Regions from separate parts of the Pseudobacillus sp. FSL P4-0506 genome, predicted to be linked through region 2. Evidence: a T-box and tRNA genes for the amino acid it is inferred to sense, from the RefSeq annotation. Region 2 holds a T-box; the other holds one or more tRNA genes.
The links. The T-box of region 2 lies ahead of leuS (leucine--tRNA ligase). A T-box ahead of a tRNA ligase gene usually reads a tRNA of that ligase, here a tRNA-Leu.
Positions count from the first base shown of each region.

Region 1 (9,667 bases), 1.4 Mb from region 2:
TATATCCGAGGGAATGACAAAGGAAGAATTGGTTGGACAGCATAATTATATCGAATTTTCTTTTGAATTTGAGCGCTGGATGTTCCCTTTATATAACACGATTATTGATACTTATGCTGATACGTGGGAACGCACGGTTTCTTTGCAAAAGATTGCCCTTCAGGAATTATCCGCCCCTCTTATCCCGGTTTTTGAGAAAATATCAGTTATGCCTCTTGTAGGAACGATTGATACAGAAAGAGCTAAACTTATTATGGAAAACTTGCTTGATGGGGTAGTTAACCATCGTTCGGAAGTTGTTCTTATTGATATTACGGGGGTTCCGGTTGTGGACACGATGGTGGCACATCATATCATCCAGGCGGCGGATGCTGTCCGGCTTGTTGGTGCTAAATGTATGATCGTGGGCATCCGTCCGGAAATCGCTCAAACGATCGTCACTCTAGGTATTAATCTGGATCAGGTTATTACTACAAGTACCTTGAAAAAAGGGATTGAAGAAGCTCTTGAGATGACGGAAAGAAAAATCATTGAAGTGGAGGAAGAACGATGAGAATACCAATTTTAAAACTTCATGATTGTCTGCTGATTTCAATTCAATGGGAACTGGACGATCAGACTGCCCTGCAGTTCCAAGAGGATTTGCTGCACAAAATTCATGAAACGAGCGCCCGGGGAGTGGTGATTGATTTAACTTCTATTGATTTTATCGATTCTTTCATCGCTAAAGTGCTCGGAGATGTAATCAGCATGTCGAAGCTTATGGGAGCGAAAGTTGTGATCACAGGAATTCAGCCAGCCGTTGCTATTACCTTGATCGAATTGGGTATACGTCTTGAAGATGTCTTGACAGCTCTTGATTTAGAAAAAGGTTTGGAGAAACTTCAACGGGAACTGGAGGACTAATCTATGGATTCTTGCGTCAAGATTACAAATGAATGGGACATCGTAGCTGCAAGGCAGCTTGGCAGGAATGTGGCCAAAGATCTAGGATTTGGCACGGTCGACCAGGCCCGTATCACGACAGCTATCAGTGAGCTGGCGCGTAATATTTACCTTTATGCCGGTCAGGGCCAGGTATGCATAGAAAAGACAGAGGCTGCCGGAAAAACCGGGTTAATCATTATTTCAGAAGATCAGGGACCTGGTATCCAAGATCTTCGTAAAGCAATGGAAGACGGTTTCTCCACCTCTGGAGGACTTGGAGCCGGTTTGCCTGGGGTGAAACGCCTTGTAGATGAGTTTACAATTGACTCTACTCCAGGAGAGGGGACTCTCATTAAGGCAATCAAGTGGCTCCGATAAGGAGGGCAAGTATGGAATTTAGGGAAGCAATGCAAGAAAAATATAAAGAAATTCTTGAGAGCTATATGAGGGATCAAAACGAGCAAGCTTTGTATCTTAGTCAAAAGTTCAGTAGAAAATCCATTGAACATAAAGTCTCTCCCGAAGAAATTATCAGTCTCCATAGAACTGCTTTGTTGGAACTCGGAATAGAAACTTCCGAGGCGATGCTCCCCTCTTTCGACATCTTGCTTGAAGTGATGATGGCGTATGGTCTTGCTTATCGTGAGCATCAAAATTTGCGGACGATTCAGCAGGAATTAAAAAGTGAGATTGAAGTGGCGGCTAATATGCAGCAAACACTTCTAGGGACGCAGGTTCCGAATGTGGATTGCCTTGACATAGGAGCTATTAGCGTGCCGGCGAGACAAATGAGCGGGGATTATTATCATTTTGTTCAGGATGAGCAGGGAGCTGTCAGTGTGGCCATTGCGGATGTAATTGGAAAAGGAATTCCGGCGGCGCTGTGCATGTCAATGATCAAATATTCCATGGATAGTTTACCAGAGGGACGGCATGAACCGAGCCGCGTGCTGGAAAGCCTAAATAGAGTGGTAGAACAAAATGTAGACCCGACAATGTTTATTACCATGTTCTATGGGATGTATAATACAATGAATCATACATTCTATTATTCTTCCGCAGGTCATGAACCGGGCTTTTTCTACAATCATGAAACAAAAGAATTTGAAGAGTTGTATGCAAAAGGGCTCTTGCTTGGTGTAGATAAGAAAACAAAATACCGCCAGTTTGAGAAAAAAGTTGAAGTAGGGGATATTATTCTGCTTATGTCTGACGGCGTAACAGAATGCCGAACCGAAGAAGGCTTTATAGAAGTAGATACGTTAATGGGATACATTAAAAAATATATTCACCTGGAAGCCCAAGAGATTGCAGATAAGGTATATAAAGAACTTGAGTTTTTACAAGACTTCCAGCTGCGGGATGACTTCACTTTAATTATTTTAAAGAGAATAAAGTAAGAAAAGGTTTATCTCTCTTTCAGCTGGGTATACTTTAAAAACAGTGGAGTAATAAAGAAGAGGTGGGTTTAAAATGAATATTACAATTGACGTAAAAGAAACAGAACAACAAATCACAGTGAGAATCACTGGAGAAATTGATGCATATACAGCACCTAAGCTTCGTGAGACTGTTTTTCCATATACCGAGAAAGAAAAGGCGAACATAGTAATTGATTTGTCTGAAGTATCTTATATGGACAGTACAGGTCTAGGTGTATTCGTTGGGCTTTTCAAAAGTTTAAATGCTAATGGGGGCACTCTGCAGTTGATTGGTTTATCAGAACGCTTGAGAAGATTGTTTGATATCACCGGCCTTGCAGATATTATGAATATTAATTCTGAAGTAGAAGGTGGCGTTTGATGATGGAAGCGTTTGATTACATCGAGATGAAAATCCCGGCCAAGCCGGAATTTGTGGGCGTTATCAGGTTGACGCTTTCAGGAATTGCGAGCAGAATGGGATTTACATATGATGCGATTGAGGATTTGAAAATAGCTACTAGCGAAGCAATCACCAACGCTGTCCAGCATGCTTACAACGGCGATGAAGAAGGTGAAGTGGTGGTTGGCTTTGCTCTTTATCAGAAACATTTAGAAGTGATGGTATCTGATAACGGAAAAAGCTTTGATTTCCGCGAAACAAAGAAAGCATTAGGCCCTTACAAGGAGAATTCTGTGGAATTTCTGCGTGAAGGAGGCTTAGGTCTATTTCTCATCGAAACATTAATGGACGAAGTAAAGGTTCATCAAAAGGAAGGGGTTACTTTGTTCATGACGAAGTACCTCGAAGGAGAGCAGGTGGAGAGGGATGCGGAAACCATCTCAACCTAACCAGGATACAAAACAGCAAGTTGTTGAGTGGATCAAAGCTTATCAGAACGACAGTGATAATGAAGCACAAGAACATCTCGTAAAACATTACCAAGGATTAGTTGAATCCATTGCCCGTAAATATTCAAAAGGCAAATCTTATCATGAAGATATTGCTCAAGTCGGAATGATGGGCCTTTTAGGGGCAATTAGACGATATGATGATGCTTATGGTAAGAGTTTTGAAGCCTTTGCTATTCCGACAATCGTTGGAGAGATTAAGAGGTTTTTGCGGGATAAGACGTGGAGTGTTCATGTTCCAAGGCGGATTAAGGAACTGGGGCCAAAAATTAAATCCACAGTGGAGGAGCTAACCTCTAGCTTACAGCGTTCTCCAAAGGTAGATGAGATTGCGCGTTATCTTGATATTTCTGAAGAGGAAGTTTTGGAAGCGATGGAGATGGGCAAGAGTTATCAAGCTTTATCTGTTGACCACTCAATTGAAGCAGATTCCGATGGCAGCACAGTGACACTTCTAGATATCGTCGGGAATAGAGAGCAAGGTTATGAGAGGGTAGACCAGCGACTTGTACTTGAGAAGGTGCTTCACGTATTGTCCGACCGTGAACGTCAAATTATCCAGTATACTTATTTAGAAAATATGAGTCAGAAGGATGCGGGAGATAAGCTAAACATTTCTCAAATGCATGTATCGCGCCTGCAAAGAAGAGCAATCAAGAAGCTGAAAGAAGCAATTGATGCTGAATCAATGACATCGGAGCGGTTGACTTAATGAATTGTTTTCAAAATGAACAGCTAGAGATCTGTGCTAATAAAGCCGCAAAAGGCGGCCAGCCATTTTGCGGTGACAGTTACTATATTCACACAACAGATGACTATTTAATCTGTGTGTTGGCAGATGGACTGGGTAGTGGGGAGTTTGCTTTTCATTCTTCATCGGCTGTAACAAAAATAGTAGAAGAGAACCATCACGAGTCGGTTGATCTTCTAATGAGTTTAAGCAATAATGTTCTTTATCAAAAAAGAGGAGCAGCCGTTGCTATTTTAAAAGTTTATTTTAATACCCGTGAATTTGAATATAGTTGCGTTGGCAATATTCGGTTTTATTTATATACTGACAAGGAAAAATTAACTTACCCACTGCCGGTAACCGGTTATTTATCGGGCCGGCCTCAAAAATATCGGACACAACGCTTTACCTATGAGGCGAATTGCAAATTTCTTTTGCATTCAGACGGGATTAACGTTCTTAATGTCAAAGGACTAATGAGAAACCGTTCTATTCAACAAATCGCCTCTCTACTGGAGGAAGAAACAACCAAATCTGGCGATGACTCTACTTATATTATCGGAAGCCTGCTTTAATAAGCGCGGGCTTTTTTTCTTGTGATAAAATGAAAGATAGGAGAAGGAGGGGATTGGCATGCCCGTTGAAGCTATAATTGACAAAGAAAGCTTGATTAAACAAACAGCCCAGGATGAGAAATTAGAGGTAAAGAAAGTACGCGCAGTCATTGGGCTGATTGAGGAAGGAAATACTGTGCCTTTTATTGCCCGCTACCGGAAGGAAATGACTGGTGCGCTTAATGAAGTGGAGATTCAATCGCTTATCAATCGGTGGACCTACTTGCAAAACTTATCAACGCGCAAAGAAGAAGTCATTCGTCTAGTTGAAGAGCAGGGGAAACTAACGGAGGAATTGCGATCTGCTATTTTACAGGCAGAGAAAATTCAGGCTGTAGAAGATCTTTATCGTCCTTTCAAGCAAAAACGCCGGACAAAAGCAGCTATTGCCAAAGAAAAAGGATTGCTGCCGTTAGCAGAGTGGCTCTTGGAGATGCCTGCTTCTTCTGTAACAGCCCAGGCGAAAACATACATATCAAACGAAACAGGCGTCTCTTCTGTGGAGGAAGCAATTGAAGGTGCGCTGCATATTATTGCTGAGCAGGCGGCGGATGAAGCAGCGATTCGTCAGTGGATTCGCAGTGAAACCTTCAAAAATGGGAGCATTCATGCAACTGTTAAAAATAGGGAGTTAGACGAAAAGAATATATATGAAATGTATTATGATTACGAAGAACCTGTTGTGAAAATTGTTCCGCACCGCATATTAGCCCTGAATAGAGGGGAAAAAGAAGATGTTCTAAAAGTAAACATCCATACAGATTCAGAAAAAATCGTGCGTTACATAAGCAAGAAATATAAGGTGGATGACAAAGTCGAAGCTGGAGCATATGTACAACAAGCCCTTCAAGATGCATACAAGCGGCTCATCCAGCCATCCGTTGAACGGGAAGTACGCAATGAACTAACTGAAAAGGCGGAGGATCAGGCAATTCATATTTTCTCCGAAAACTTAAGGAAATTACTTTTGCAGCCTCCTTTAAAGGGAAAAGTAGTTTTAGGCGTCGATCCTGCTTACCGAACAGGCTGTAAGCTTGCAGTGGTAGATGAAACAGGTAAGGTATTATATATAGGTGTTATTTATCCGCACCCGCCGAAATCTAAAAGAGCCGAGGCAGAAGAGCATGTCCAAAAGCTTCTAAAGGAATATGGAGTGGAAATTATCGCGATTGGCAACGGAACCGCTTCGCGAGAGACAGAGCAATTTATAGCTGATGTCATTAAGAAAAGTGAATGTCAAACGGCTTATATTATTGTGAACGAAGCAGGGGCAAGTGTATATTCTGCTTCCGAAACAGCACGTGAGGAATTTCCGGATTTTCAGGTCGAAGAAAGAAGTGCTGTGTCAATAGCGCGGCGGTTGCAAGATCCTTTAGCTGAATTAGTAAAGATTGATCCAAAATCAGTTGGTGTAGGCCAATATCAGCATGATGTTTCTCAAAAAAAGCTAAATGAGTCGCTCACATTTGTAGTAGAAACAGCAGTTAACCAAGTAGGAGTGAATTTGAATACAGCCTCTTCCTCATTATTGCAGTATGTAGCCGGCTTGAATAAAACTGTAGCTAATAATATTGTTAAATTTAGAGAAGATAACGGTAAATTTAATAATCGCTCTCAAGTCAAAAAAGTTCCTCGGCTTGGTGCGAAAACTTTCGAGCAATGTATAGGGTTTTTAAGAATTATGGATGGGCAGGAACCGTTGGATAAAACAGCGATCCACCCTGAAAGTTATTCAGAAGTGAAAAAACTGCTTCAAAGTATTGGCTATACCACAAAAGATGTAGGATCCAAAGAGCTCAAAGATACATTGGATAAAGTTTCTGTTGAGCAGGCTGCAGAAGAGTTAGGCATTGGGGTCCTAACAATGCAGGACATCAAAGATGCCCTTCAAAGACCGGGACGTGACCCTCGCGATGAACTGCCGACTCCGCTGTTAAAAACAGGAGTAATGAAATTGGAGGATTTAAAGCCTGGTATGGAAATGCAAGGGACTGTCAGAAATGTGGTAGACTTCGGTGCGTTCGTTGATATTGGAGTAAAAGAAGATGGTCTTGTTCATATTTCCAAAATGAAAAAAGGGTTCGTTAAGCATCCTCTCGATGTGACAGCTGTAGGTGATATTGTAACTGTCTGGATTGAACAGGTGGATGAGAAAAAAGGGAGAGTCTCTTTAACAATGATTCCTTCAGAAAAATAATTGAAGAAGAAAAGGAGCGGCCGGCTAATGAATGATCAGGAACTTCAGTTGCTTACAGAAAAGATATCAATAGAGTTATTTGGCCGTCCGTTTCTTCATAAAGCAACATTTAATTCAAGATTAAGAACTACTGGTGGCCGCTATATGATGCGGTCCCATAATATTGAAGTGAATAAAAAGTATTTGGAGGCCTATGGGCGGGAAGAAGTGGAAGGTATTATCAAGCATGAGCTATGTCACTATCACCTGCATTTAGAAGGAAAAGGACATAAACATCGTGATCGGGATTTTAAGCAGCTGCTAGAAAAGGTGCAAGGGCCTAGGTATTGCACTCCGTTGGAGAAAACAAAGCCCAAACAGCTAAGGCGTTTGTTGGTTTATGAATGCACTAATTGCCACCTTGCGTACCATCGTAGAAGAAAGATTGATACAGCCCGTTATGTATGTGGAAAATGTAAAGGAACGATTAAGTTCAAAGAAGAGAGAGCAGTAGACTAAAAATAATGGTTGAATTTGGTGAATGAGGAAAAGGAATGGGGAGTTTTTAATTTTATTGGACAAAGTTGTTGACTCATGTACTCTACTTTAATATAATACAAATTGTCGATAAAATGAATTTTATATTCCGCAGTAGCTCAGTGGTAGAGCAATCGGCTGTTAACCGATCGGTCGCAAGTTCGAATCTTGCCTGCGGAGCCATTTTGGGGAAGTACTCAAGAGGCTGAAGAGGCGCCCCTGCTAAGGGTGTAGGTCGCGTAAGCGGCGCGAGGGTTCAAATCCCTCCTTCTCCGCCATTATTTTAATAAGCATTGTGGCCCCTTGGTCAAGCGGTTAAGACACCGCCCTTTCACGGCGGTAACACGGGTTCGAATCCCGTAGGGGTCACCATTTTCTTATTGTTAACAATGGGCTATAGCCAAGCGGTAAGGCAACGGACTTTGACTCCGTCATGCGCTGGTTCGAATCCAGCTAGCCCAGTCACTATGAGCCATTAGCTCAGTCGGTAGAGCATCTGACTTTTAATCAGAGGGTCGAAGGTTCGAGTCCTTCATGGCTCACTATTTGCGGGTGTGGCGGAACTGGCAGACGCGCTAGAATCAGGCTCTAGTGTCCGCAAGGACGTGGGGGTTCGACTCCCTTCATCCGCATTGATGTGAGGGCGGCTTGCGTGAGGCAGGCTGTTTTTTTATTAGTGAGTTTGTTCGAAGAACGGCAGTTGATCAGGAGTCTAGTAAGTAGATTTATTTCTTTAAAAAATAGTTGACTAATTAACATTATTGCTTTAATATATTTCTAGTGACGTTAAATCAAAGAAAAGTACCGATCGAAATGAACAATCGTCTTTTATTTTGAAGATAAATATTGTTTCGAAAAGTACTTGATTTGATAAAGGGTATATGATATAATTAAGTTCTGTTGTTAAAAAAACATGCGGTCGTGGCGGAATGGCAGACGCGCTAGGTTGAGGGCCTAGTGGGGGCGACCCCGTGGAGGTTCAAGTCCTCTCGACCGCACCATAAAATGCGCCCGTAGCTCAATTGGATAGAGCGTTTGACTACGGATCAAAAGGTTAGGGGTTCGACTCCTCTCGGGCGCGCCATTTATAAGTTTAACGGGAAGTAGCTCAGCTTGGTAGAGCACTTGGTTTGGGACCAAGGGGTCGCAGGTTCGAATCCTGTCTTCCCGACCAGGTAAGTATATATGCGGGTGTAGTTTAATGGTAAAACCTCAGCCTTCCAAGCTGATGTCGTGGGTTCGATTCCCATCACCCGCTCCAAAATTGATCTTTGAAAACTGAACAAAATACATGCCAGTAAGTTAATTCTTATTTTTAAAACATGAGCAAGTCAAACATCTTTTTGGAGAGTTTGATCCTGGCTCAGGACGAACGCTGGCGGCGTGCCTAATACATGCAAGTCGAGCGGACTTGACGGAGCTTGCTCTGTTCAAGTTAGCGGCGGACGGGTGAGTAACACGTGGGTAACCTGCCTGTAAGACTGGGATAACTCCGGGAAACCGGGGCTAATACCGGATATTCTTTTTCTTCGCATGAAGAAGAATGGAAAGGCGGCTTTTAGCTGTCACTTACAGATGGACCCGCGGCGCATTAGCTAGTTGGTGAGGTAACGGCTCACCAAGGCGACGATGCGTAGCCGACCTGAGAGGGTGATCGGCCACACTGGGACTGAGACACGGCCCAGACTCCTACGGGAGGCAGCAGTAGGGAATCTTCCGCAATGGACGAAAGTCTGACGGAGCAACGCCGCGTGAGTGAAGAAGGTTTTCGGATCGTAAAGCTCTGTTGTCAGGGAAGAACAAGTACCAAAGTAACTGTTGGTACCTTGACGGTACCTGACCAGAAAGCCACGGCTAACTACGTGCCAGCAGCCGCGGTAATACGTAGGTGGCAAGCGTTGTCCGGAATTATTGGGCGTAAAGCGCGCGCAGGCGGCTTCTTAAGTCTGATGTGAAAGCCCACGGCTCAACCGTGGAGGGTCATTGGAAACTGGGAGGCTTGAGTGCAGAAGAGGAGAGCGGAATTCCACGTGTAGCGGTGAAATGCGTAGAGATGTGGAGGAACACCAGTGGCGAAGGCGGCTCTCTGGTCTGTAACTGACGCTGAGGCGCGAAAGCGTGGGGAGCGAACAGGATTAGATACCCTGGTAGTCCACGCCGTAAACGATGAGTGCTAAGTGTTGGAGGGTTTCCGCCCTTCAGTGCTGCAGCTAACGCATTAAGCACTCCGCCTGGGGAGTACGGCCGCAAGGCTGAAACTCAAAGGAATTGACGGGGGCCCGCACAAGCGGTGGAGCATGTGGTTTAATTCGAAGCAACGCGAAGAACCTTACCAGGTCTTGACATCCCG
Region 1 covers NZ_JBBOOI010000001.1:108,178-117,844, reverse strand. The annotation lists gene MKZ02_RS00580 (RsbT co-antagonist protein RsbRA) at 1-553, shown strand, start outside; gene MKZ02_RS00575 (STAS domain-containing protein) at 550-906, shown strand; gene MKZ02_RS00570 (anti-sigma regulatory factor) at 910-1,305, shown strand; gene MKZ02_RS00565 (PP2C family protein-serine/threonine phosphatase) at 1,317-2,327, shown strand; gene MKZ02_RS00560 (anti-sigma factor antagonist) at 2,401-2,730, shown strand; gene rsbW (anti-sigma B factor RsbW) at 2,730-3,200, shown strand; gene sigB (RNA polymerase sigma factor SigB) at 3,178-3,972, shown strand; gene MKZ02_RS00545 (PP2C family serine/threonine-protein phosphatase) at 3,972-4,565, shown strand; gene MKZ02_RS00540 (Tex family protein) at 4,624-6,801, shown strand; gene MKZ02_RS00535 (SprT family protein) at 6,829-7,299, shown strand; tRNA gene MKZ02_RS00530 (tRNA-Asn) at 7,426-7,500, shown strand; tRNA gene MKZ02_RS00525 (tRNA-Ser) at 7,505-7,595, shown strand; tRNA gene MKZ02_RS00520 (tRNA-Glu) at 7,615-7,689, shown strand; tRNA gene MKZ02_RS00515 (tRNA-Gln) at 7,708-7,779, shown strand; tRNA gene MKZ02_RS00510 (tRNA-Lys) at 7,787-7,859, shown strand; tRNA gene MKZ02_RS00505 (tRNA-Leu) at 7,866-7,949, shown strand; tRNA gene MKZ02_RS00500 (tRNA-Leu) at 8,233-8,318, shown strand; tRNA gene MKZ02_RS00495 (tRNA-Arg) at 8,325-8,401, shown strand; tRNA gene MKZ02_RS00490 (tRNA-Pro) at 8,415-8,491, shown strand; tRNA gene MKZ02_RS00485 (tRNA-Gly) at 8,505-8,578, shown strand; rRNA gene MKZ02_RS00480 (16S ribosomal RNA) at 8,658-9,667, shown strand, end outside.
Region 1: it encodes a tRNA-Leu, which carries the amino acid that the T-box ahead of leuS (leucine--tRNA ligase) is inferred to sense. The anticodon was not compared.

Region 2 (21,247 bases):
AAGGAGCTGTCTGCGTCTCATTAACTACATATAATGAGAAGCATTGAACTTCTCAATAACCGTCGTCTGTTGTATGCCTCTGTGAAAAAAGATGAGGGAGTGGTTTTTTGAAACCTTCAACAAATCGGATGCTAAATCGAATCAAATCAGTCTATATGTTTATTAAGGAAAACGGGACTGTTTCGACTCAAGAAATTGTGGATGAATTTGGTATCACTCCTCGCACCATTCAAAGAGATTTGAATGTGTTAGCTTACAACGACTTGGTCATCAGTCCAAGCCGTGGCAAGTGGACAACGACACAAAAGAAAGTTCGAATGACTTCATGAACAAGCCCCTGCCTGAATTGGCAAGGGCTTTTTTTGTTATACATAAAATTCTTTCGAAAATCCGACAATATTTATCTTATGATTCTTTCTCTCCACTTTTCAAAAGTTCTACTTCTTCTTCCGTCAGCTCCCGGTACTCACCAAGCTCCAATTCCTCATCCAGTTGAAGCGGCCCCATCGAGATTCTCTGCAAGTAAACCACTTTTTTCCCAACTGCTTCAAACATTCTCTTTACTTGATGAAACTTTCCTTCTGTAATCGTTAATTCAATATCTGAGCGAAGTCCACTTTTTAAAATATTCAGTTCTCCTGGTTTGGTCACATAGCCATCATCCAGGGAAACCCCCTTTTGAAAAGCCTCTACATCTTCTTCGGTTACTTCGCCGTCAATCACCGCAAAGTATGTTTTAGGCACATGCTTTTTAGGAGAAAGCAGTTGATGGGCAAGTACGCCGTCGTTTGTTAGCAACAGCAGACCCTCTGTGTCTTTATCAAGACGGCCGACTGGAAACGGCTTGAATACCGCATGTTCCGGCCCTAGCAAATCGATCACCGTCTCTTCCCTTGCATCTTCTGTTGCTGAAATCACACCTGGTGGCTTATTCATCATTAAGTAAATAAACTCACGATAATTTACTTCTTCCTCATGCAGCATAACCTGATCCTTTTCGGGGTCAACATGTTGCTTAGCATCTTTTACCACTTCTCCATTGATCGTGACTGCTCCAGTCTTTAATAATTGTTTGACTTCCTTGCGGCTTCCATAACCAACATTTGCTAACAATTTATCAATTCTCATTGTTCTCCTCCTCTGTTTATTATTTAGTACGTGATAACATTAATACAGTTGTGATAATAAAAAAGGTGCCGAGCCATTCTCCAAATCCAAATGGTACGGATAGTAAAAAGACAGATAAAAATACGGCAGATAATGGCTCAACACAGGCGAGAAGGCTCGTTTCCGACGCACGCAGATAATTAAGACTCTCTAAATAGAAATAAAAAGCAAGCAGCGTACCAAAGATAATAACAAAACTAACCGCCGCTACTGTGGCAAAGGAGAACATTCCCTCCAGCTTCCAAGGAGGATGAACAAAGCTGAAAACAACACCGGCTACTGTCATTGCCCAGCCGACTACTAAAATGGAGCCCCATCTTTTTAATAATTCAAGCGGATGCAAAGTGTAGAAAGCGAGCGCTACGGCTGAACTGAGCCCCCAGAATAAAGCCGTTCCAGAAATCGTCAGTTCGTTTGGGTTTCCACCAGTTACAAGAAAGAAAGTTCCGAACACAGATAAAAGAACAGCAACTACTTCCTTTGAAGATGGGCGTGCCTTTGAGCGAATGGCAAGATACAAAACAATCAACACGGGAGCCAAATATTGCAAAATGGTTGCTGTTGCTGCATTTCCGCTTCTAATGGCCGCAAAAAATGTATATTGAACACCAAGCATGCCAAACAAGCTGAAGAGAATGAGAGACGGCCAGCTAAACCGGTCTCTCCACATACCAAAGATGGATCTTTTTTCTTTTATTGCCGCGAAGAGAAGCAAAAGCAAGCCCGCCAGCAACAATCTCACTGTTACAAGCCATTCTACTCCAATTCCTTGCTTCTGGAAAAGAAATTGGGCGATTACACCGGATGCCCCCCAAAATAAGGAACTGGCAAGAACCATAATAATCCCCTTTGTTCTTGATGAATAAGCGAGTTCTTTTTCCACATTCCCCCTCCTTTCTTTCTCATTAGAAAAGCAGTCTCCTTCAAAAAAGAAGCCTGCTTTTCTAATCATTCATTAAGCTCTTACTCTTTTAAACTTATTTTTTATCCGGTCAAGTCTCGTTCCAAACAGTGCCGTTGCCAGTCCGGATCGGAAACTCAAGAAGAAATAAATCGCTGCACCAATCACCGCGCAGACGGCGATCAAAAGCGTGCTTTGTATTTTGCTGTCTGCATTGAACAGCGGGTGAAGAATAAAATAGACGATGTACACTGCAGCTGCCATAATTAAATTAAACACTGTGATTTGGCCAATCTTTCTTCCGATCGAACGAAGAGAGTAACCAGAATAATATCTAATAACGAGCAAGTTAATTATAATTGAAGCCCCATACCCAATCGCTGTCGCATAGATGGCGCCTTCTCCCTGGAACAGCTTAATTAGCGGCATGTTGAGCACCAGTTTCAACAAAATGCCAAACAGCAAGCTGAATACTGTAAACCGCTGCTCATTGATTCCTTGCAGAATAGCTGCTGTCACAGTGAATAAAGCAAACAAAATGGCAACCGGTGCATATACCCGTAAAATATCTGTGCCTAGGCTGCTATGTTCATAAAACGCTGTATAAAAAGGCTCCGCAAGCAGCATAATTCCAACAACAGCTGGAACAGTTAAATATAAAAGAACTTGGAATGTCTGATCGAGCTGCTTTTTAACTCTGTCAGGTTCCCCTGACACGAAAGAGCTTGTCACAAGCGGGACAAGTGTCATGGCAAAAGCGGTTGCCAATGAAACGGGGATAATAACGATTTTCTGTGTGCTAAAGTTGACAATTCCGAACACAGTATCTGCGATTTTTGCCTGTCCGATTTCTGCCATTGCTCGGTTAAAGGTAATGGTATCCACAAGTTGGTAAAGCGGGATCGCAATGCCGACAAAAATAAACGGAATGGCATATACGACGATCTCACTATAAATATCAAAGAGCTTTACGTCTGCATGGCTTTTATCTTTTTCAAGCAGTTCATTTAAGTGGTTTTTCCGCTTCTTCCAATACCAAAACAGAACAAGCAAACCGAATAAAGCCCCGACAAATGCTGCGAATGTGGCCACACCAATTGCCTTTACAACCGTTCCATCTAACACATTTAAAACAATATAAGCACCGACAAGCAGAAAAATAATACGAGCAATTTGTTCAACTACCTGAGATACAGCTGACGGTCCCATTGATTGATGGCCTTGGAAAAATCCGCGCATTAGGCTCATGAACGGAACGATAATGAGGGCAAAACTGACGGCGCGAATGACATAAGCCACTTCTTCCGCCGTATAAATCTGTTCTTTATCAACGATCATAATACTAGCGAACCAAGGGGCACAAACATACATGATAAGAAACGCAAGGAATCCTGTTATAGACATAATCATAAGACCTGACTTAAACAACCGGCGCCCGATGGCATACTCACCAAGTGCATTATATTTAGCTATAAACTTAGATACGGCGAGCGGGACACCTGCAGTGGCTATACTGATGAAGATTGTATACGGCACGTAGCCATATTGATAAAGTGACGTCGCTTCTTTTCCAACAATTGAGTAAAATGGAATAACGTAGAACAATCCAAGGAACTTGGAAATAAATGTTCCCAACGTTAAAATGAATGTTCCTCTGATAAGCTTCGAAGACATAAAAATTCCCTTTCTATTCCGTTAAGATAAATACAAATGCTAAAAATCAGTTTACCTCTTTCCTAACGTTCAGGCAATTTATTAAACAAAAATTTCTTATTACTTCATAAAATAAATAGTTTACTTTGTTAAGTATTTTCTCTTAAAATAGTTGAGTGCAAAAGAGAGCCCTAAGGAGGATGATCATGGAGAACAATCGGCACACGAAAGAGAAAATGAATGAATTGGCTGCTGTCTTACGGACATCTTTCCGATCATTCAAACGTGAAATGTCGGTTTTTATTGGTGATAAGCTTACAAATAATGAGTACTCTGTTTTAAAATTACTCTCCTCTCCGGATGTAAAAACAGTCACCGAAATTTCAAGAGAGCTTGGTGTGTCTGTCAGCCATATTACTAATTTAACGGATTCACTCGTTAAAAAGGAACTGATTATGCGCCAGCGTTCTGCAACAGATAGAAGGATTGTACAAATTTCCTTAACTGAAAAGGGCGCAAAACTCACTAATGAACTGAAAAAAAAGAATGCTCAGTTCTTATATGAAAAGTTCGGACAACTGACACCGGAAGAGCTTAACACATTCATTGAATTATTTAAGAAGATTCAATGATTTTTTCGGGTAATAGTTAATAAAGTTAACTATTAATATTATGAATATTTAAAGGAGTTGTATGTAAATGAATGTAAGAAGAATCGTTCTCTTAAACGTTTTAACGATTGTTATTTTAATCGGCGGCGGTTTTCTCGGTTATTACTTTTTTACTCAGACGAACAATTATATAAAGACAGATAATGCAAAAATTGATGGCCAACAAATGGCGGTTGCTGCTCCAGCGGCTGGAAAGCTTGTCAGCTGGAATGGCGAGTTCGGAGAAAAATATAAAGCGGGCGAGAAGCTTGGTGAAGTTGAAACTCAATCTCCATCTGGAACTGGAACAATCAAAGTACCAGTGACTCTTCCACAAGATGGAACAATCGTTGAAGAAAAAGCTGTAAAGAACAGCATGACTGCTGCTGGAACACCACTTGCTTACGCTTATGATTTAAATAATCTGTGGATAACAGCGAATGTAGATGAAACAAAACTTGAAGATCTTTCTGTTGGTGAAAAAGTAGATATTTACGTAGATGCCTATCCAGACACTACTTTAACAGGAAAAGTGAAAAAAATTGGTCTTGCGACAGCCAATGTCTTCTCAATGCTGCCGTCAAGCAACTCTACAGCTAACTATACGAAAGTTACACAAGTCGTGCCGGTAACTATTTCCATTAATGATCAGAAGTCATTGGATATTGTACCTGGCATGAATGTTTCCGTTCGCATTCACAAATAAGGAGGAGGGATACATGGCATCAGCTTTTCTAATTGGTTACTTTATTTTAGCCGTTATTGTGGTAGCTTTTGTGAACAAGCGTCTGGCCGCAAAACGCAAGAAGACAGAACCTGATTTGCCTGTCGCAGGAAAAGAAATGCCGCAGCAATCAGCTATAGCTGTCCAGCAGGAAGATGCATCTCAGCAAACAGCAGTACCAGAGGACATTCAGCAAGAGGCCCAAGAAGAAACAAAAGCTGAAGTAGCTGAAGAAATCCATTCCTCTTCAGAAGATGCACCACCAAAACGGGTTGGTCCCGTTCTTGCTGTGCTACTGTTTGGAATGTTTGTGGCCATTTTGAACCAGACGTTGATCAATGTCGCTCTGCCGGTTATGATGAGTGACTTTAACGTATCAACAAGTACGGCTCAATGGCTGATGACCGGCTTTATGCTTGTCAATGGCATTATGATTCCAATTAGTGCCTTTTTGATCTTAAAGTACGGTTTTCGAAAATTATTTATTTTGTCGATGATTTCTTTTACAGTTGGGTCTATCATTTGCGCCGTCTCCGGCACATTCACTATTATGATGGTCGGACGTGTAATCCAAGCGATCGGTGCAGGTGTGCTCATGCCACTCGGAACAAATGTCTTCATGACACTCTTTCCACCTGAGAAACGTGGAGCTGCCATGGGAACAATGGGGATTGCAATGATTCTTGCTCCTGCAATTGGCCCGACACTTACTGGCTGGGTCATCCAGCATTACGAATGGAACGTGATGTTTTATGGCATGTTCATTCTTGGTGTAATTGATATTTTACTGGCCATTCGCCTGTTCCATCTTAAGAGTGAAACGGTTGATTTGAAGCTCGATGTGTTCAGCCTCATTACTTCTTCTATCGGATTTGGCGGGTTGCTATATGGCTTTAGTGAAGCTGGCAACAATGGATGGGACAGTGCAGAAGTTATCCTATCCCTTGTCATTGGAATTATCTCTCTCGCCGTTTTCGTTTGGAAGCAACTTGTTTCGGAAACACCGATGCTTAACATGAATGTATTTAAATTCAATATGTTTACCTTTACGCTTATCATCAACTCAATTATTACGATGGCACTATTCGGCGGTATGCTTTTGTTGCCTATTTACCTACAAAACATCCGTGGCTTTACTCCGATGGAATCCGGGCTTCTCTTGCTTCCTGGAGCATTGATCATGGGTCTAATGGGGCCGATCGCAGGAAAGTTGTTCGATAAATACGGCGTTCGTTGGCTCGCTGTTATTGGTCTGGCCATTACAACCTACGGGACGTTCGAATTTACGCACCTAACATCTGATACCCCGTATCGCAGCATCCTGATGATTTATATTTTGCGCTCCTTCGGGATGTCGCTCATTATGATGCCGATTATGACGGCTGGTATGAATGTGTTGCCGATGAAACTGATCGCTCATGGTACAGCCATGTCCAATACAATCCGTCAGGTGGCTGGCTCGATTGGCACAGCCTTCCTCGTTACCATTATGACGAGACAAAGCACCTTTCACATGGCGGATTACGAAAACCAAGTAACAACAACAAATTCTTTTATTCAGGATAAAATCAATTCGTTAAGTCAAGCATTTGGCGGCGGAGAATCCGGACATATGATGTCAATCATGTCGCTCTACAGCGAAGGAATGAAATTGTCCACCATTAAAGGTATTAATGATGCGTTTGTTGTGGCGACAATTTTAGCCGCTATCGCATTCATACTCTCTTTCTTCCTTCCTTCGAAGAAGAAAGCAGCCTAAGAGAACCCTTTAGGGTTCTCTTTTTTTCTATTCATTGACAACCGATGAATAAATCAACTACTATGAAAAGAATTGCTTAAGAAAGAAGGGATTCCATATGGACTATGATGTAATTATTATCGGTGGCGGTCCTTCCGGTTTAATGGCAGCCATTGCAGCCGGTGAGCAAAAAGCGCGTGTATTGCTTGTTGATAAAGGCAGCAAGCTCGGCCAAAAGCTTGCTATATCAGGTGGCGGCCGCTGTAATGTAACCAACCGCCTACCGGTTGATGAAATCATTAAGCATATCCCGGGAAATGGTCGTTTTCTATATAGCGCTTTCTCTGTTTTTAACAATGAAGATATCATTCGTTTTTTTGAAGACCTCGGTATTGCCCTAAAAGAGGAAGATCACGGGCGCATGTTTCCAGTAAGCAATAAAGCGCAGTCAGTCGTTGACGCACTTCTTAATAGGATGAAAGAGCTCAACGTTGAAACACGTGTGAACACGGCCGTGGCCGATCTGCTATTTGAAAATGGCCGTACAGCCGGAGTCATTTTCCGCGACGGCCAAACCATCCGCAGCCACTCTGTCGTTATTGCTGCAGGCGGCAGTTCTGTTCCACAAACTGGTTCAACAGGCGATGCTTATCCGTGGGCTGAAAAAGCGGGCCACACAGTAACAGAGCTCTATCCGACAGAGGTGCCGGTCACTTCGGAGGAACCATTTATTAAAGAGAAAAAACTACAAGGACTTTCTCTTCGCGATGTAGCTGTAAGCGTTCTGAACCCTAAGGGCAAGCCAATCATTACTCACCGCATGGATATGATTTTTACCCACTTCGGCATATCTGGTCCCGCAGTGCTGCGCTGCAGCCAATTTGTCGTTAAAGCGCTCAAGAAAAGCAAAACAGGTGAAGTATTCATGGCGATCGACAGCCTGCCTGACAAAAATGAAGAAAAGCTTTTCCAAGAGGTGCGCCAACAGCTCGCTGATCATCCAAAAAAAGCGGTGAAAAATAGTTTAAAAGGGTTGCTTCCTGAGCGCTACTTGCTGTTTTTACTGGAAGAGGCGGAGATCCATGAGGAAACACCAGGAAACGGTATTAGCACCGAGAAAATCCGCCAGTTTGCGCACTTGTGCAAGCAGTTTCGTTTTGCTGTCAACGGTACCCTGCCACTGGAGAAAGCCTTTGTCACCGGCGGTGGTGTTTCTATTAAAGAAGTGGACCCAAAAACAATGGCTTCTAAAAAAATGCCCGGCTTATTTTTTTGCGGTGAAGTACTCGACATCCATGGTTATACAGGCGGCTACAATATTACCTCCGCACTTATTACTGGTCGGCTGGCTGGCTCAAATGCTGCCCAGTGAAAAAAGCAGAGGACATTTTCCTCTGCTTTTTTCTTTACATCAACAAAACCGATTTTCGTTTGAGACGCTTTGGTTAATGCGTGTCCGCCGGGATACTTCCGTATGACCATTCACCTGCGAGTTTGTACGCTTCGGTCTCGTCCAATTGTGGTGAAACTTTTGAGAAGTCGGATCAAGCCAATCTTTTCTGCTCATCATTTTCACCTCACCGTAAATTTGTGAAAGGATATTCAACTGCTGAATATCCTTTTTAGCTTGTGTTAAAAGCAGGGAAGTATGTTTTTCTTGTTTACTTTTTTATGGCAGCCTAATTGTTGATATTCCGTGCATAAGTGATGATACCAGCTCTGCATGCCCGATATCCCTGCCTGATTCAGGATATGTTCACTTTGATTCCAGTTAGGCCTTTCTCCTTCTCAATTTCTCCAATAAAAAAGCTGCTCCCCTTCTGATGAAGGGGAACAGCTAAGCACATTATTTTGTTTCGCCGGTCCATTCAAGCATGCCGCCTGCCATATTACGGACTTTAAAACCTTGATCGCGCATATAATAGCAGACATTTTCACTGCGTCGGCCCGAGCGGCAGACAAAAATATATTCCTTCTCTTTATCAAATTGATCTAAGTGATTCGGGATGGTTCCCATTACAATGTGTTTAGCCTGCGGAATTTTACCGCCTGCCACTTCCTCATCTTCCCGTACATCCACAATTTCCAACTTTTCACCGTTGGCTAATTTTTGTTTAAGTTCTTCAGGTGTAATTTCTGGAATTGGCTCCATCTGTACCATCCTCTCTTTAGTTTGCTACGATGTTAACAAGTTTGCCCGGCACTGCGATGACTTTACGTACTGTTTTTCCGGCAACCTGCTCTTGCACCTTTTCATCGTTCATTGCAATTTGTTCCATCTCTTCTCTCGTTGCTTCCTTGGAAATCATTAATTTTGCTTTCATTTTGCCGTTTACCTGAACGACAATTTCCACTTCGTCGTCAACAAGCTTAGACTCGTCATATGTTGGCCATTGCTCATAACTGATTGTACCTTCATGGCCAAGCTTTTCCCACATTTCTTCTGCCAGATGCGGCGCAACCGGAGCAAGCAATTTAACAAAGCCTTCTACGTATTCTTTTGGAATAGCTGTTGCTTTATAACCCTCGTTAATGAATACCATCATTTGGGAAATAGCCGTATTAAAGCGTAAATGCTCATAATCCTCTGTCACTTTCTTCACTGTTTGATGATACACTTTTTCAAGCTCATTGCCTGAGTCTGTAATTTTCTCACTCAATTCGCCAGTCTCCTGAATGAACAAGCGCCAAATGCGGTCAAGGAAGCGGCGGGCACCGTCAAGTCCCGTTGTAGACCAGGCAATGGAAGCATCAAGCGGCCCCATAAACATTTCATACAGGCGAAGTGTGTCGGCCCCGTGGCTTTCCACGATCTCATCCGGATTTACGACATTTCCTTTCGATTTACTCATTTTTTCATTGTTTTCTCCAAGAATCATTCCTTGGTTAAACAGCTTTTGGAATGGCTCTTTCGTATGAACCACACCGAGATCATATAAAACTTTATGCCAGAAGCGGGCGTATAATAAGTGAAGCACAGCATGCTCTGCTCCTCCAATATAAATATCGACCGGAAGCCATTCTTTTAACTTCTCTTCAGAAGCGAGCGCCTCGCTGTTACGAGGGTCGATAAAGCGCAAATAATACCAGCAGCTTCCCGCCCATTGCGGCATTGTATTTGTTTCACGCCGGCCTTTTTTGCCCGTCTCTGGATCAATGACATTAACCCAATCATCAATATTAGCAAGCGGAGATTCACCTGTTCCACTCGGCTTAATTTCTGTTGTTACAGGAAGCATAAGCGGCAATTCTTCTTCCGGAACAGTGCTCATGGTACCGTCTTCCCAATGGATAATTGGGATTGGTTCTCCCCAATAACGCTGGCGGCTAAACAGCCAGTCACGAAGACGGTATGTTACTTTCTTCGTACCAATGCCTTTCTCTTCAAGCCATTCAATCATTTTCTGAATCGCTTCTTCTTTATTGAATCCGTTTAAAAAGTCGGAGTTTACATGTTCGCCATCGCCAGTATAAGCTTCTTTTTCAACGTCTCCGCCGGCTACTACTTCCTTAATCGGCAAATCGAATGCTTGAGCGAACTCATAATCACGCTCATCGTGTGCTGGCACGGCCATAATGGCTCCAGTTCCGTAGCTCATTAATACGTAATCAGCAATCCAGATCGGCATCTTTTCTCCATTTGCCGGATTGATTGCATAAGCACCAGTGAAAACACCAGTTTTCTCTTTGGCAAGATCCGTGCGCTCCAGGTCACTTTTCGCTTTAATTTTATCTAAATAGCCAGCCACTGCCTCTTTTTGTTCATCTGTAGTAATTTTAGCCACAAATGGATGCTCCGGCGCTAAAACCGCATATGTTGCTCCAAAAAGTGTATCTGGTCGCGTTGTGAACACAGTAAATGTTTCATCATGACCATCAATAGCAAATGTCACTTCTGCTCCCTCGGAACGGCCGATCCAATTGCGCTGCATGTCTTTAATGCTTTCCGGCCAGTCAAGCTCCTCTAAATCTTCGAGCAAACGATCAGCATAGGCTGTAATTTTCAACATCCATTGCTTCATCGGACGACGTTCAACAGGATGGCCTCCCCGTTCACTCTTGCCATCAATAACTTCTTCATTGGCAAGCACAGTACCGAGAGCCGGACACCAGTTCACCGCTACTTCATCAATATAAGCGAGGCCTTTTTTATAAAGCTGCAGGAAAATCCATTGCGTCCATCTATAATATTCCGGGTCTGTCGTATTAATTTCCCGGTCCCAATCATAAGAGAAGCCAAGCGATTTAATTTGGCGGCGGAAGTTATTAATGTTCTGTTCAGTAAATTCTGCCGGGTCATTTCCTGTATCCAATGCATACTGTTCCGCTGGCAGTCCAAACGCATCCCATCCCATTGGATGAAGAACGTTATACCCTTGCATCCGCTTCATGCGTGATAGGATATCTGTTGCTGTGTAGCCTTCCGGGTGGCCGACATGAAGGCCAGCCCCTGATGGATAAGGAAACATATCAAGCGCGTAAAATTTTGACTGTCCTCTTTGTTCCTGTGTTTTGAATGTTTTATTTTCTTCCCAATATTGCTGCCATTTCTTTTCAACCTTTTGATGATCGAAACTCATCTGTAACACCCTTCCATGTTGAATATTAAAAAACTCCCGTCCCATAATTGGGACGAGAGTATATTTCCCGCGGTACCACCCAGATTAGTGCCTTCATTTGGCACTCTGCTTGACGTCTTTAACGCAGATCGGCGGCAGGCACTACTGTTTATGGTTCGCACCTGCGATTCCAAGGCGAGTTCATGGTATTCCGGACTGGCTTGCACCTCCCGCCAGCTCTCTAATTCCGAAAATCGTCACTACTATTCCTCATCATCATCTTTTACTTATTCAATCTACGACTATTTTAGACAAAATTGCCCACAGTTGCAAGCTTAAAGAGAAGATATGGAAGGAGATGGTACTTCATTTTTCTTTTTTAATGGCCGATCGTAAATCATTGTTAGTCCCATGCTAATAAGCAAGAAAGCCATCAGAGTGATAAATAGTATCGGCATGCCGTATAGATCCACGAGAATCCCGCCGAGCACCGGTCCAAACATCCGTCCGGCTGTTGCGGTGCTATTTACGATTCCCTGGTAAAACCCTTCTCTGCCTTTTGGTGATAATTGGCTGGCTACGGTCGGCACCGCCGGCCAGACAAACATTTCACCGATAGTTAAGATAAGCATAGCGGCGAGAAACCCTCTAAAGTCGCTTGCAAAAGCGGTAATAGCAAATGATCCCATGAAAATAAGAATTCCAATCATAATTTGCTTTTTTAAATTATCCTGAAAAGCCCGAACAAAAAAGTTAACGAGCGGCTGGCCAAACACGATTAACAAGCCATTAACTGTCCATAGAAAACTGTATTCTTTCAGGCTGATATTTATTTCTTGTGTATAGTTTGCGATAGTCGACTGCCATTGAACATAGCCAACCCAGCAAAGCATATAAGCTGTACATAGTATGAAAAGTGCCGTCATCTTGCTGCGGTTCTTCACTTTGCCATTTTCCGCAATGACATTTGTTTGTACTCCGGTCACATTGGCCATTTGGCGATAACCAAAAGCGGCTATGAGAAAGAAAACAACAAACATAGCCAAGTTGGCCGCAAAGATATAATTAAAGGAGAAAGAAGCAACAAAACCACCCATTGCAGAACCTAGCGCCACCCCGGCGTTTTGCGAAATATACACAGCATTAAATGCCCGGCGTCCTCCTTTTGGCCAAACCGCACCAACAAGCGCGTAGACAGCCGGAAAGATCGCTCCTGATCCGAAGCCGACAATCGTTAAAAAGATAACATAATGGGGCCAGTCATGCCACATTGTCATGCCAGCCATCGCAATCAAATTTAAGCCTGCCCCAAGTAAAATCGTTCTGTAACCACCAAGACGGTCAAATAACGCCCCACCGAGCAAATTGCCTACAACGGTAGCCCCAGCATTTAACATTAAAACAATCCCTGCTATCGACAAGGATTTTCCTAATTCACCATGTATGTAAATGGTATTGAGAGGCCATAAGAACGAAGCACCTGTCACATTAATCACCATGCCGATCACTAACAACCAAACTGCTTTTGGCATACTGTATCCCCTCCTGTTTTATTTAATTATTTCGAGTTCCAAAATAGTATTGTAGATCGCCAAGCCAAATTTTTCAAGCCGTTTTCTGAACTTAAAATTCTGACTAATCTTCCACGGATGAAGCTCGCTTTCTATTGCTTATTCATGATAAAATTTCCTTTATGCTGCAGCATTTGCCCAGCTTGAAAGAGAGGGTGAGTTTAATAAAGATGAATCCATTTCCTTACGCAAGTGACAATAAGCGCTATCATACATGGAATTATCATTTACGCAATCATTTTGGACATAAAGTATTCAAGGTTGCGCTGGACGGAGGGTTTGACTGCCCAAATCGCGACGGAACAGTCGCATTCGGCGGCTGCACCTTTTGCAGTGCCGCCGGGTCGGGTGATTTTGCCGGCAGCCGGTCTGACAGTCTAGAGAAACAGTTTCACGATATTAAAGGAAAAATGCATCAAAAATGGAAGAACGGCAAATACATGGCCTATTTTCAGGCATATACAAACACTCATGCTCCCGTAGAAGTGCTTCGCGAGAAATATGAAACTGTTCTTAGCCAGGAGGGTGTCGTCGGTTTATCGATCGCTACACGCCCGGATTGTCTTCCGGATGAAGTAGTCGAATATTTAGCTGAACTAAATAAGCGCACTTACTTATGGGTGGAACTCGGTTTGCAAACTGTTCATGAAAAGACGGCACAACTTATTAACCGGGCACACGACTTTTCTACTTATGTAGAGGGGGTAGAGAAATTGCGCAAGCATGATATCCGCATCTGTTCCCATATTATTAACGGCCTCCCTCTTGAGACACCCGAGATGATGATGGAAACAGCGGAGACAGTTGCCCGCCTTGATGTTCAAGGAATTAAAATTCATTTGCTCCATTTGTTAAAAGGCACACCAATGGTGAAGCAATATGAGAAAGGGCTGCTTGAGTTTTTATCTCTTGAAGACTATGTGAATCTCGTATGTGATCAGCTCGAAATCTTGCCGCCGGAAATGATTATTCATCGCATTACTGGCGATGGATCTATCAACTTAATGGTTGGCCCAATGTGGAGTGTCGATAAATGGACCGTGCTCAATGCCATTGATGCTGAATTAAAACGGCGTAACAGCTTTCAGGGCGCACGACACCTCGAACTTTGCAAAAAAGGTGAGAAACGGATTAATTATTAAAACTGGTGGACTTAAAATAAATGCTGGCTGTCGACTTTGTCGACAGCCATGTTTTTTATCAGCTTAAATAGCTTTTTTAACGGCATTTAAAATATTGTACATTTGTACAAGAAAATTTTTTTATCTAGCATTTATAGTAATAGGGAGCTTATCCAGATGTTAACGAAGTACATGCCTAACAAACGCCAGCCTGCAAAACCTTTGAAATGTATGCACTCTCCTTAGATTTATCAAAAGAAGGAGGTCCAAAATGAGCTTTGATAAAAATCTTGATGATTATAACGACGAAATGGAACGGGAGAAGAACGACGTCCAAAAGGTAGACGTTTTCATTGAAAGAGATGGAGAACGAATTGTTGCTAAGTCCTCTGTTCCTGAAACAACCAAAATTGTTATCGTTATTAATAATCAATTCACCAGCGCACCAAATACTACGCAAATTGCGAGCGGGGCTGGAAGAAATAGCACAGCAGGAAATAATGCCGCGATTGATTCGTCAAACACCGAACAACAGCAAAGTGTGGGAGCGGAAGGAGAAGCCAAAAACTTCGGCCTAAACGGCGATCAGCAAGAGCCGCATGAAAAACATGGAAGCTGGAAAGATGATGAGGAAGGAATTGTCATTGTTATCAACAATCAGATCAATCGATCCGAAGAAACAGCAGGAGCGACTCAGGTGGCAAGCGGCAGTGGAACAGACAGCGCCGCTGGAACAAATGCAGCCGTCGCGAGCTCTAATACGAAACAGCAGCACGCTGTCGGCGGAGACGGCATTGCAGTCAACGATGGCGAGAATGGCGACCAAGAGGAAGTCTAATGCCAAGCTTTAGTAAGAAAGAAAACCCGCTCTTTGTAGCCAAGAGCGGGTTTTCTTTCTTACTCCTTCTCCTCAGTTAAATCTTGAATGGCGACTCGTGTTCTTTCTTCCAATGGGCCTCTTAAATGAACAGTTGCCATTTTCTCCTCTTCATGCAGTTCGTCAATCCAAACGGAAACACCTTGGAATGTTACATCAATATCTGCAGATGAAGATACGATTTGTTTTGCTCGTTTTATGTCCACATTACTTACCTCCTAAATGATTTCATGCGCTTATTTTTTGGAAGTAAGTAAATTTTATACCTCGAGCTATAAGGAGAATCCCTAATGATTCATTCTCCCTTATCCAATCAATAATGACCCTATATTTTGACTCTCACCCAGCAGCATCCGTCGATTAGTCGAATTCTACGCGTATCCCGCCTTCGGGTATAGATGTTCCATTCTTTACAAGGAACATCCACTATACTTTGTGTCGTCTAATAGCTGGCCTCAATCAGGCAAGCTGTCTCAATCTCAAAATAAAAAACCGGCGCATTAGCAGCCGGTCTTTCTCTTCTATTTACTTATCAGTACTTTTAATGCCGGGTGCTCATCCGCCAACTCCCTAAGCTGGTCCATCACACGTTCCCGCATTTGTTCTGGTATTTGCTTTAGGCTCTTTTCTGCTTCCTCTTCCTGGTCAAGGTCAAGGCACGCAAGTATCCTTCCGACATAGCCTTCTATTTTGAAAGGGGCTTTTTTAATAAGTGCTTTATATTCTTTTAGGGCTGCCTTTGGTTCACCGAGGAAAAGAAACGAATCTGCGAGCATTTCCCGGACATCTGCATCAGCAGGATGCTTCTCCTTTAGCATAAGCAGATATTCCTGGGCCTCCTTAATATATTTGTCTTTTCCATTTTCTGTCCCATGTGCCAAAGCTGAAGCAGCTGCTTTAAAACAAAAATTGTCATCCTCATGCCGTTTTAAATATAATTTTAATACCTTTAATGCCTCGTCTGCTACCTCTCGCTCTAAGTAAAAAGAAGCCAGCTGGCTATAGTTCTCAGAGTTATCAGGATCTAACTCAATTGCCTTTTCATATAAAGCGATAATCACACTAATTAATCCAACCGTCTTCAAACCGCCAGCAATCTTCTTCCATATGCCGCTTTTCTCTTCCTCGAGCTTTTCTATATAAGGGACAAGTGCACTGCCGCTGTTTCTATATATAGCTGCTGCATCTTCTGAAGGTAGCTTCATGCTTTTGATCAACTTTTCAATTTTCAATAATTTTCTCGAACTGTACAGAGCTTTCATCCATGGGGCATACAAATGTTCATTGGTCGGTTCTTTTTGAATCAATGTTTTTATTAAGGCCAAGGCCTCTTTCTCCTGCCCGTTATCGGTATAAAACTCCGCCAATTTCGCTCTCAAGTTTACAGCTTCTTCTTTCTCAAGTAAATGGATCGCTTCTCTCGTCTCCAATACTTCACTAAGGGCAGCCAAGCGCCATTCTTCATCGATTGTTCCTTGCAGATTGATCAAATGATTCTTTAATTTCTGCCGCTCGGCTGGAGAGGCCATCCACTCTGCAAGCTGCTTTATCTCGCATGCTTGCGGAATGGCTTCAAATACGCGAAATCGATACTTTTTCGCCTTCTCTATATCGTCCGCTTCTTCATATAAACCCGCCAACTCTTCATGGGCAGCAGTAAAATCAGGATCGATTTTGATGCACTCCAGCAAATGACGCTCGGCAAGCTTATGTTTCTCCAACGCTCGATACAGTTTTCCGAGGCGATAATGAGGAAAGGTGTTCTTTTTGTCAAGCTCTACCGCTTCCAGCAAAAGCGATTCAGCTATAGAAAAGTTTTCCAGATCCTCCTGAAAAATCGCCTCATAACAATACAAATCACTTAACGGATACTGGGTTCGAAGCTTTTGCAAAAAAGTGAGCGCGCGGTGAATAAAAGGCGTATCTTCTACATATTCAACGTATAAAGAAACCTGTTCTCCTAATCCGCTGCCTTGTATTAATCCTGTTTCCATAAAATCAAGGCCAAGCTCCTTTTCCTTGTCTTTTTCAGCTTCTTCCATCATCATGGCGCCAGCTCTTACGTATATATCGGGGTTATCCGCAGGCTCAGCATAACAGCGAATAACATTTTCAGCCCGCTGCCAGTCCCCTTGCTTAATAATTGACTGTGCTTCGTATACTGCCGCAAGCAGTTCTCCATCGCTGTCAAGCTGCACAGCCTGTTTATAAGCTTCCTCCGCATGACTATACATCTCACGGCCCATGCGCGTATGACCGATATATAACCAAAGAATTCCTGTTTCTTCCGGCACCACTTCCTCTGTCCCTATTTGCAAATATGCTTCTGCCCGCTCCCACTTTTCTTCATTCATTCGAATTTCGGCAATGCGCAAATAAGGATAGGGTACTGCAGGATTCATCTCCATTGCACGCTTTAGCCACTTAATCGCTCGGCTATCCCCCATCTCCATATAGCAACGGCCAATTTCATATATATAATAATGATCCTGTGGATAATCCTCAGACAGCTTTTTAAACTCAGCCATCGCCTCTTGAACTGCTTCCGACTCCAATAACATAAGTGCGTATGTTGAGCGAATAAATTCATCTGTTTGCGCTTGCTCAAGCGCTATAAGCGCCCATTGCTGTGCCAACTGAAACTGCGAGAACTCTGCATAACATCGCGCTAAGTAGGCATAAGCAGAAGGCTGAAAAGGATCTTTCTCAAGTGAACGCTTTAAATGAAAAATAGCTCTCTCTGTTTGATCGTTCTGATAATCTACGATTCCGAGAAGAAAATGGGCGTAAGCATTTTTTTGCTTGATATGATGCATGGCACGTTCGAATTCCTCGCCAGTTTGGTCATGCATATAATAAGAATGAGCAATGAGCAGCTGGATCTCCTCATCATCCTCACCAAATCGCTGTTTTACGTTTTTAATCCACTTATTCAGAAATGGCTTAGCTTTTGGGTGCTGAATCATCGTCAAACCGATAATAGAAGAAAAAATTTCCTCGTCATTTTCTGTCAGATAAGCGAGAAAATCAGCAACGACTGCTTCCGCATTCTCTTCCATTTGTTCTAAATAGACAAATATTTTTTGAAAAAACTTATGAGTGCGCAGATCTAGCTGTTCAAGCATCTCTTTTTGTTCTCCCTGAACAAACACGAGCGAGAGCCGATCTTTTAATCGATAAGTGTGCGCAGCTTCTTCATAAGGAACAAGCAGTGTTTCCAGCTCGTTAGGATCTTGAACAAACAACACTCCAAGTCTGTCATCATACCCGGTAACAAGCTGAACATGTGACTGGTTTTCAATCAGCATATCGAGTACGACCGGACATCCGTTATCAATGAAATGCTTGTATAACTCGACCGTCCCTTTAAAAAATGCAGAGGAGAAGCCTAAAGAAGCCATATAATCAATAGCTGTCATTAACTTGGAGCCAGTCACATCAAAAACGTGCTCGGCAACTTCATCCTGCGACACATTTTTTCCAGCTGTTTGCATCATCATTGAAAGGGTAGCCGGTACACAATAATTCAACTTTTGCCGAATTGGCTGAATCATGATTTGTTGATAAGCTTTATTCGGATCTATTGTCCGTTCACTAAATATTGTCTTTTCTAGCACTGTTTTGTGTGCGGCAATCCATTGTTTTAATTCATCCCACTTTTCCAGCTTGTAAAGCGCTTCGGCTTTTAAATAAATGAAATAATCCTTGTTTTCATGAAAGGGATTTTTGTTATTTAAATAATCAGCATGATCAAGAATCGCTTGGAAGTCACCAGCCAGACGAAAGCTACGCATTTGTTCCAACTGAAATACAGGGCATTCTGGGAAGACCTCGGTTCCTTTTTGCAGCATGTGAAGTGCTGCTTCGTGATTTCCTTGCCTTGACAACAAATCTACATATACGAGCAAGCTGACGTCACCACGTTCGTGAAATGGCAGATCAAGCCCTTTTTTCACTATCTGTTCAGCTTGTTCCCAATTATTCGTTTCTAAATAGAAATCCGCTAGCTGATCGGGCGACAACAAATTGCCTGACTCTTCAATGAGACGTATATAATCGGCCGCTTCCCGGTAGCGGTGCAATTGGCAAAGTGCTTTGACAAGCAAAAGCCAAGCCGCTTTTTTTTCTTCGAGCGTCAAGGAATCGACGCCTTCATCAAACAAGCGCTGTTTCATCTTTGCCTCCGCCTCTAGACTCTTTCCTTGTTCAAGCAGGCTATAACAATACCAAGAAAATGTGCGGACAGAGCGAAAGCGCTTGTTGGCAGCCGTTGCTAAAAAATTGCTGTATCGATACATTGCTCCGGCATCGGCCAGCCGGATCAAACGGTAATATTCATCTTCAGTTTCCACTTGTGCAAGCCACTCCTGCAAAGCATTATATGATTTAAGTGCCCAGAGCTGCTGAATTGTCTCTATCAAGTCCGAAACAGTTTTGACGTAAGGCGGCTTTGTGACTACTGTGTTCAAAAGGCAACGCCCTTTCTTTTTTTTATTTTTCCACCACTATTATTCTAGTAATTATATGCATTATATCAGCAACCGTTTATTTTATGTATAATCATCAGAGACTATCTTAATTATTTAAGCTGTGAAAGAGGGATATGCAATGAATGTAGATGGAATTCTTCCGTTCGCACGCATACTTTTAGAGAAAGCTATAACTAAAGGCAGCGCAGCGATTGATGCAACCGTTGGCAATGGCCATGATACGGTATTTTTAGCCAAGCTTGTTGGCGAAGAGGGGCATGTATTTGGTTTTGATATTCAGGAGCAGGCACTGACTAATACAACTGTCCGTCTCGAAGAACACCAGCTAAGTGAGCGGGTCACTCTATTTGGTTGCGGCCATGAACAGGCAGCGGCACTTATTCCTGCTGAATGGCAAAGCCAGTTAAAGGGAGCCGTATTTAACCTTGGCTATTTGCCAAAAGGAGACAAATCTATCGTTACAAAGCCAGACACTACCATTGCCGCTGTAGAGCAAATTTTCTCCATGCTTATTTCCGGAGGCATTATTGTGCTCGTTATTTATCATGGTCATGAAGAGGGAGCAGTGGAAAAAGAGAAGCTGCTTAGCTTCGTAGAAAACATCGATCAACAAAAAGCTCACGTCCTCCGTTACGAATTTATCAATCAGGCAAATCATCCGCCGTTTATTATAGCCATTGAAAAAAGGTAATTTTCTGCGCTCTGATTATCTAACAACCATTTGAATCCTTTGTCTGACCATCAAAAAAGCAGGCTATAGCCTGCTTTTTTATAATTCAGCTGCTTTTGCCAGCAGCTCCATTGATTTTAATTTGTCCTCGAAATGATACATAATGGACACAGCCATGATATTCTCCGTTTGATATTCCTCACTAATCTGCTTATATTGTTCACGCACACGTTCAGGACTCCCAATCACCATTCGCTTCCTGTTTTCGCAGATAAATTTACGTTCATATTCACTGTAACGGTAGGGTGCTGCTTTTTCAGGGCTCGGTGTGCCGTTCGACTTCATGCCTTGGGCCGTCATCAACAAGGATAGATCCAGGCTGGAAGCCAGCCACTCTGCCTTTTCATCCGTTTCAGCACAAATAGTGAACACAGCCACCATGCTCTTTGGCTTTGAAAGCCAGGGCGACGGCTGAAAGGAGTTCAGATAAGCAGCCAGACTCTCTTGCCCATCCTCTCCGTTGATAAATTGGGCAAATGTGTATGGCAATCCTTTTTTTGCCGCAAGGAGGGCGCTTGCCGGACTGGAGCCAAGCAGCCAGACATCCGGCCTTGTTTGAATGAGCGGTGTGGCTTTCAGTCCTGGGTAAGGTATATTCTCTTCATCTCCCGCAAGATAGGCTAGTAATTCATCAATCTGCTCAGGAAAACGGTCCACTTGGCGATATTCGCCTCTATTAAGCGCCAAAGAAGACATTGGCATGCCACCCGGTGCCCGACCTATCCCCGCATCAATTCGGCCAGGAGCCAACCCTTCGAGCACTCGGAAATTCTCCGCTATCTTGTAGGGGCTGTAGTGGGGAAGCATGACTCCTCCGGAACCAATGCGAATGGCCTTAGTCTTAGCTGCCAAATAAGCCATCAATACCTCTGGCGAAGATCCAGCAAGACTTGAAGCGTCATGATGTTCTGAAACCCAGAAACGTTCATATCCTAGCGCTTCAGCATGACGAGCAAGCTGAACGGTTTGCGCTAGGGCTTCCTCTGCTCCCATCCCTTCTGAAATTGGCGATTGATCCAATATGCTTAATTGTAAACTCACTGCGCCATCTCCTTTTATTTCTGTC
Region 2 covers NZ_JBBOOI010000001.1:1,538,226-1,559,472, reverse strand. The annotation lists gene MKZ02_RS07670 (DeoR family transcriptional regulator) at 108-329, shown strand; gene MKZ02_RS07665 (pseudouridine synthase) at 406-1,128, opposite strand; gene MKZ02_RS07660 (DMT family transporter) at 1,148-2,050, opposite strand; gene MKZ02_RS07655 (putative polysaccharide biosynthesis protein) at 2,123-3,742, opposite strand; gene MKZ02_RS07650 (MarR family winged helix-turn-helix transcriptional regulator) at 3,928-4,353, shown strand; gene MKZ02_RS07645 (efflux RND transporter periplasmic adaptor subunit) at 4,421-5,077, shown strand; gene MKZ02_RS07640 (DHA2 family efflux MFS transporter permease subunit) at 5,091-6,854, shown strand; gene MKZ02_RS07635 (BaiN/RdsA family NAD(P)/FAD-dependent oxidoreductase) at 6,952-8,205, shown strand; gene MKZ02_RS07630 (YpzG family protein) at 8,245-8,400, opposite strand; gene MKZ02_RS07625 (rhodanese-like domain-containing protein) at 8,680-8,985, opposite strand; gene leuS (leucine--tRNA ligase) at 9,002-11,413, opposite strand; T-box leader at 11,459-11,678, opposite strand; gene MKZ02_RS07615 (MDR family MFS transporter) at 11,728-12,924, opposite strand; gene MKZ02_RS07610 (TIGR01212 family radical SAM protein) at 13,134-14,105, shown strand; gene MKZ02_RS07605 (hypothetical protein) at 14,395-14,922, shown strand; gene MKZ02_RS07600 (H-type small acid-soluble spore protein) at 14,982-15,167, opposite strand; gene MKZ02_RS07595 (tetratricopeptide repeat protein) at 15,483-19,430, opposite strand; gene MKZ02_RS07590 (class I SAM-dependent methyltransferase) at 19,570-20,142, shown strand; gene MKZ02_RS07585 (LLM class flavin-dependent oxidoreductase) at 20,221-21,222, opposite strand.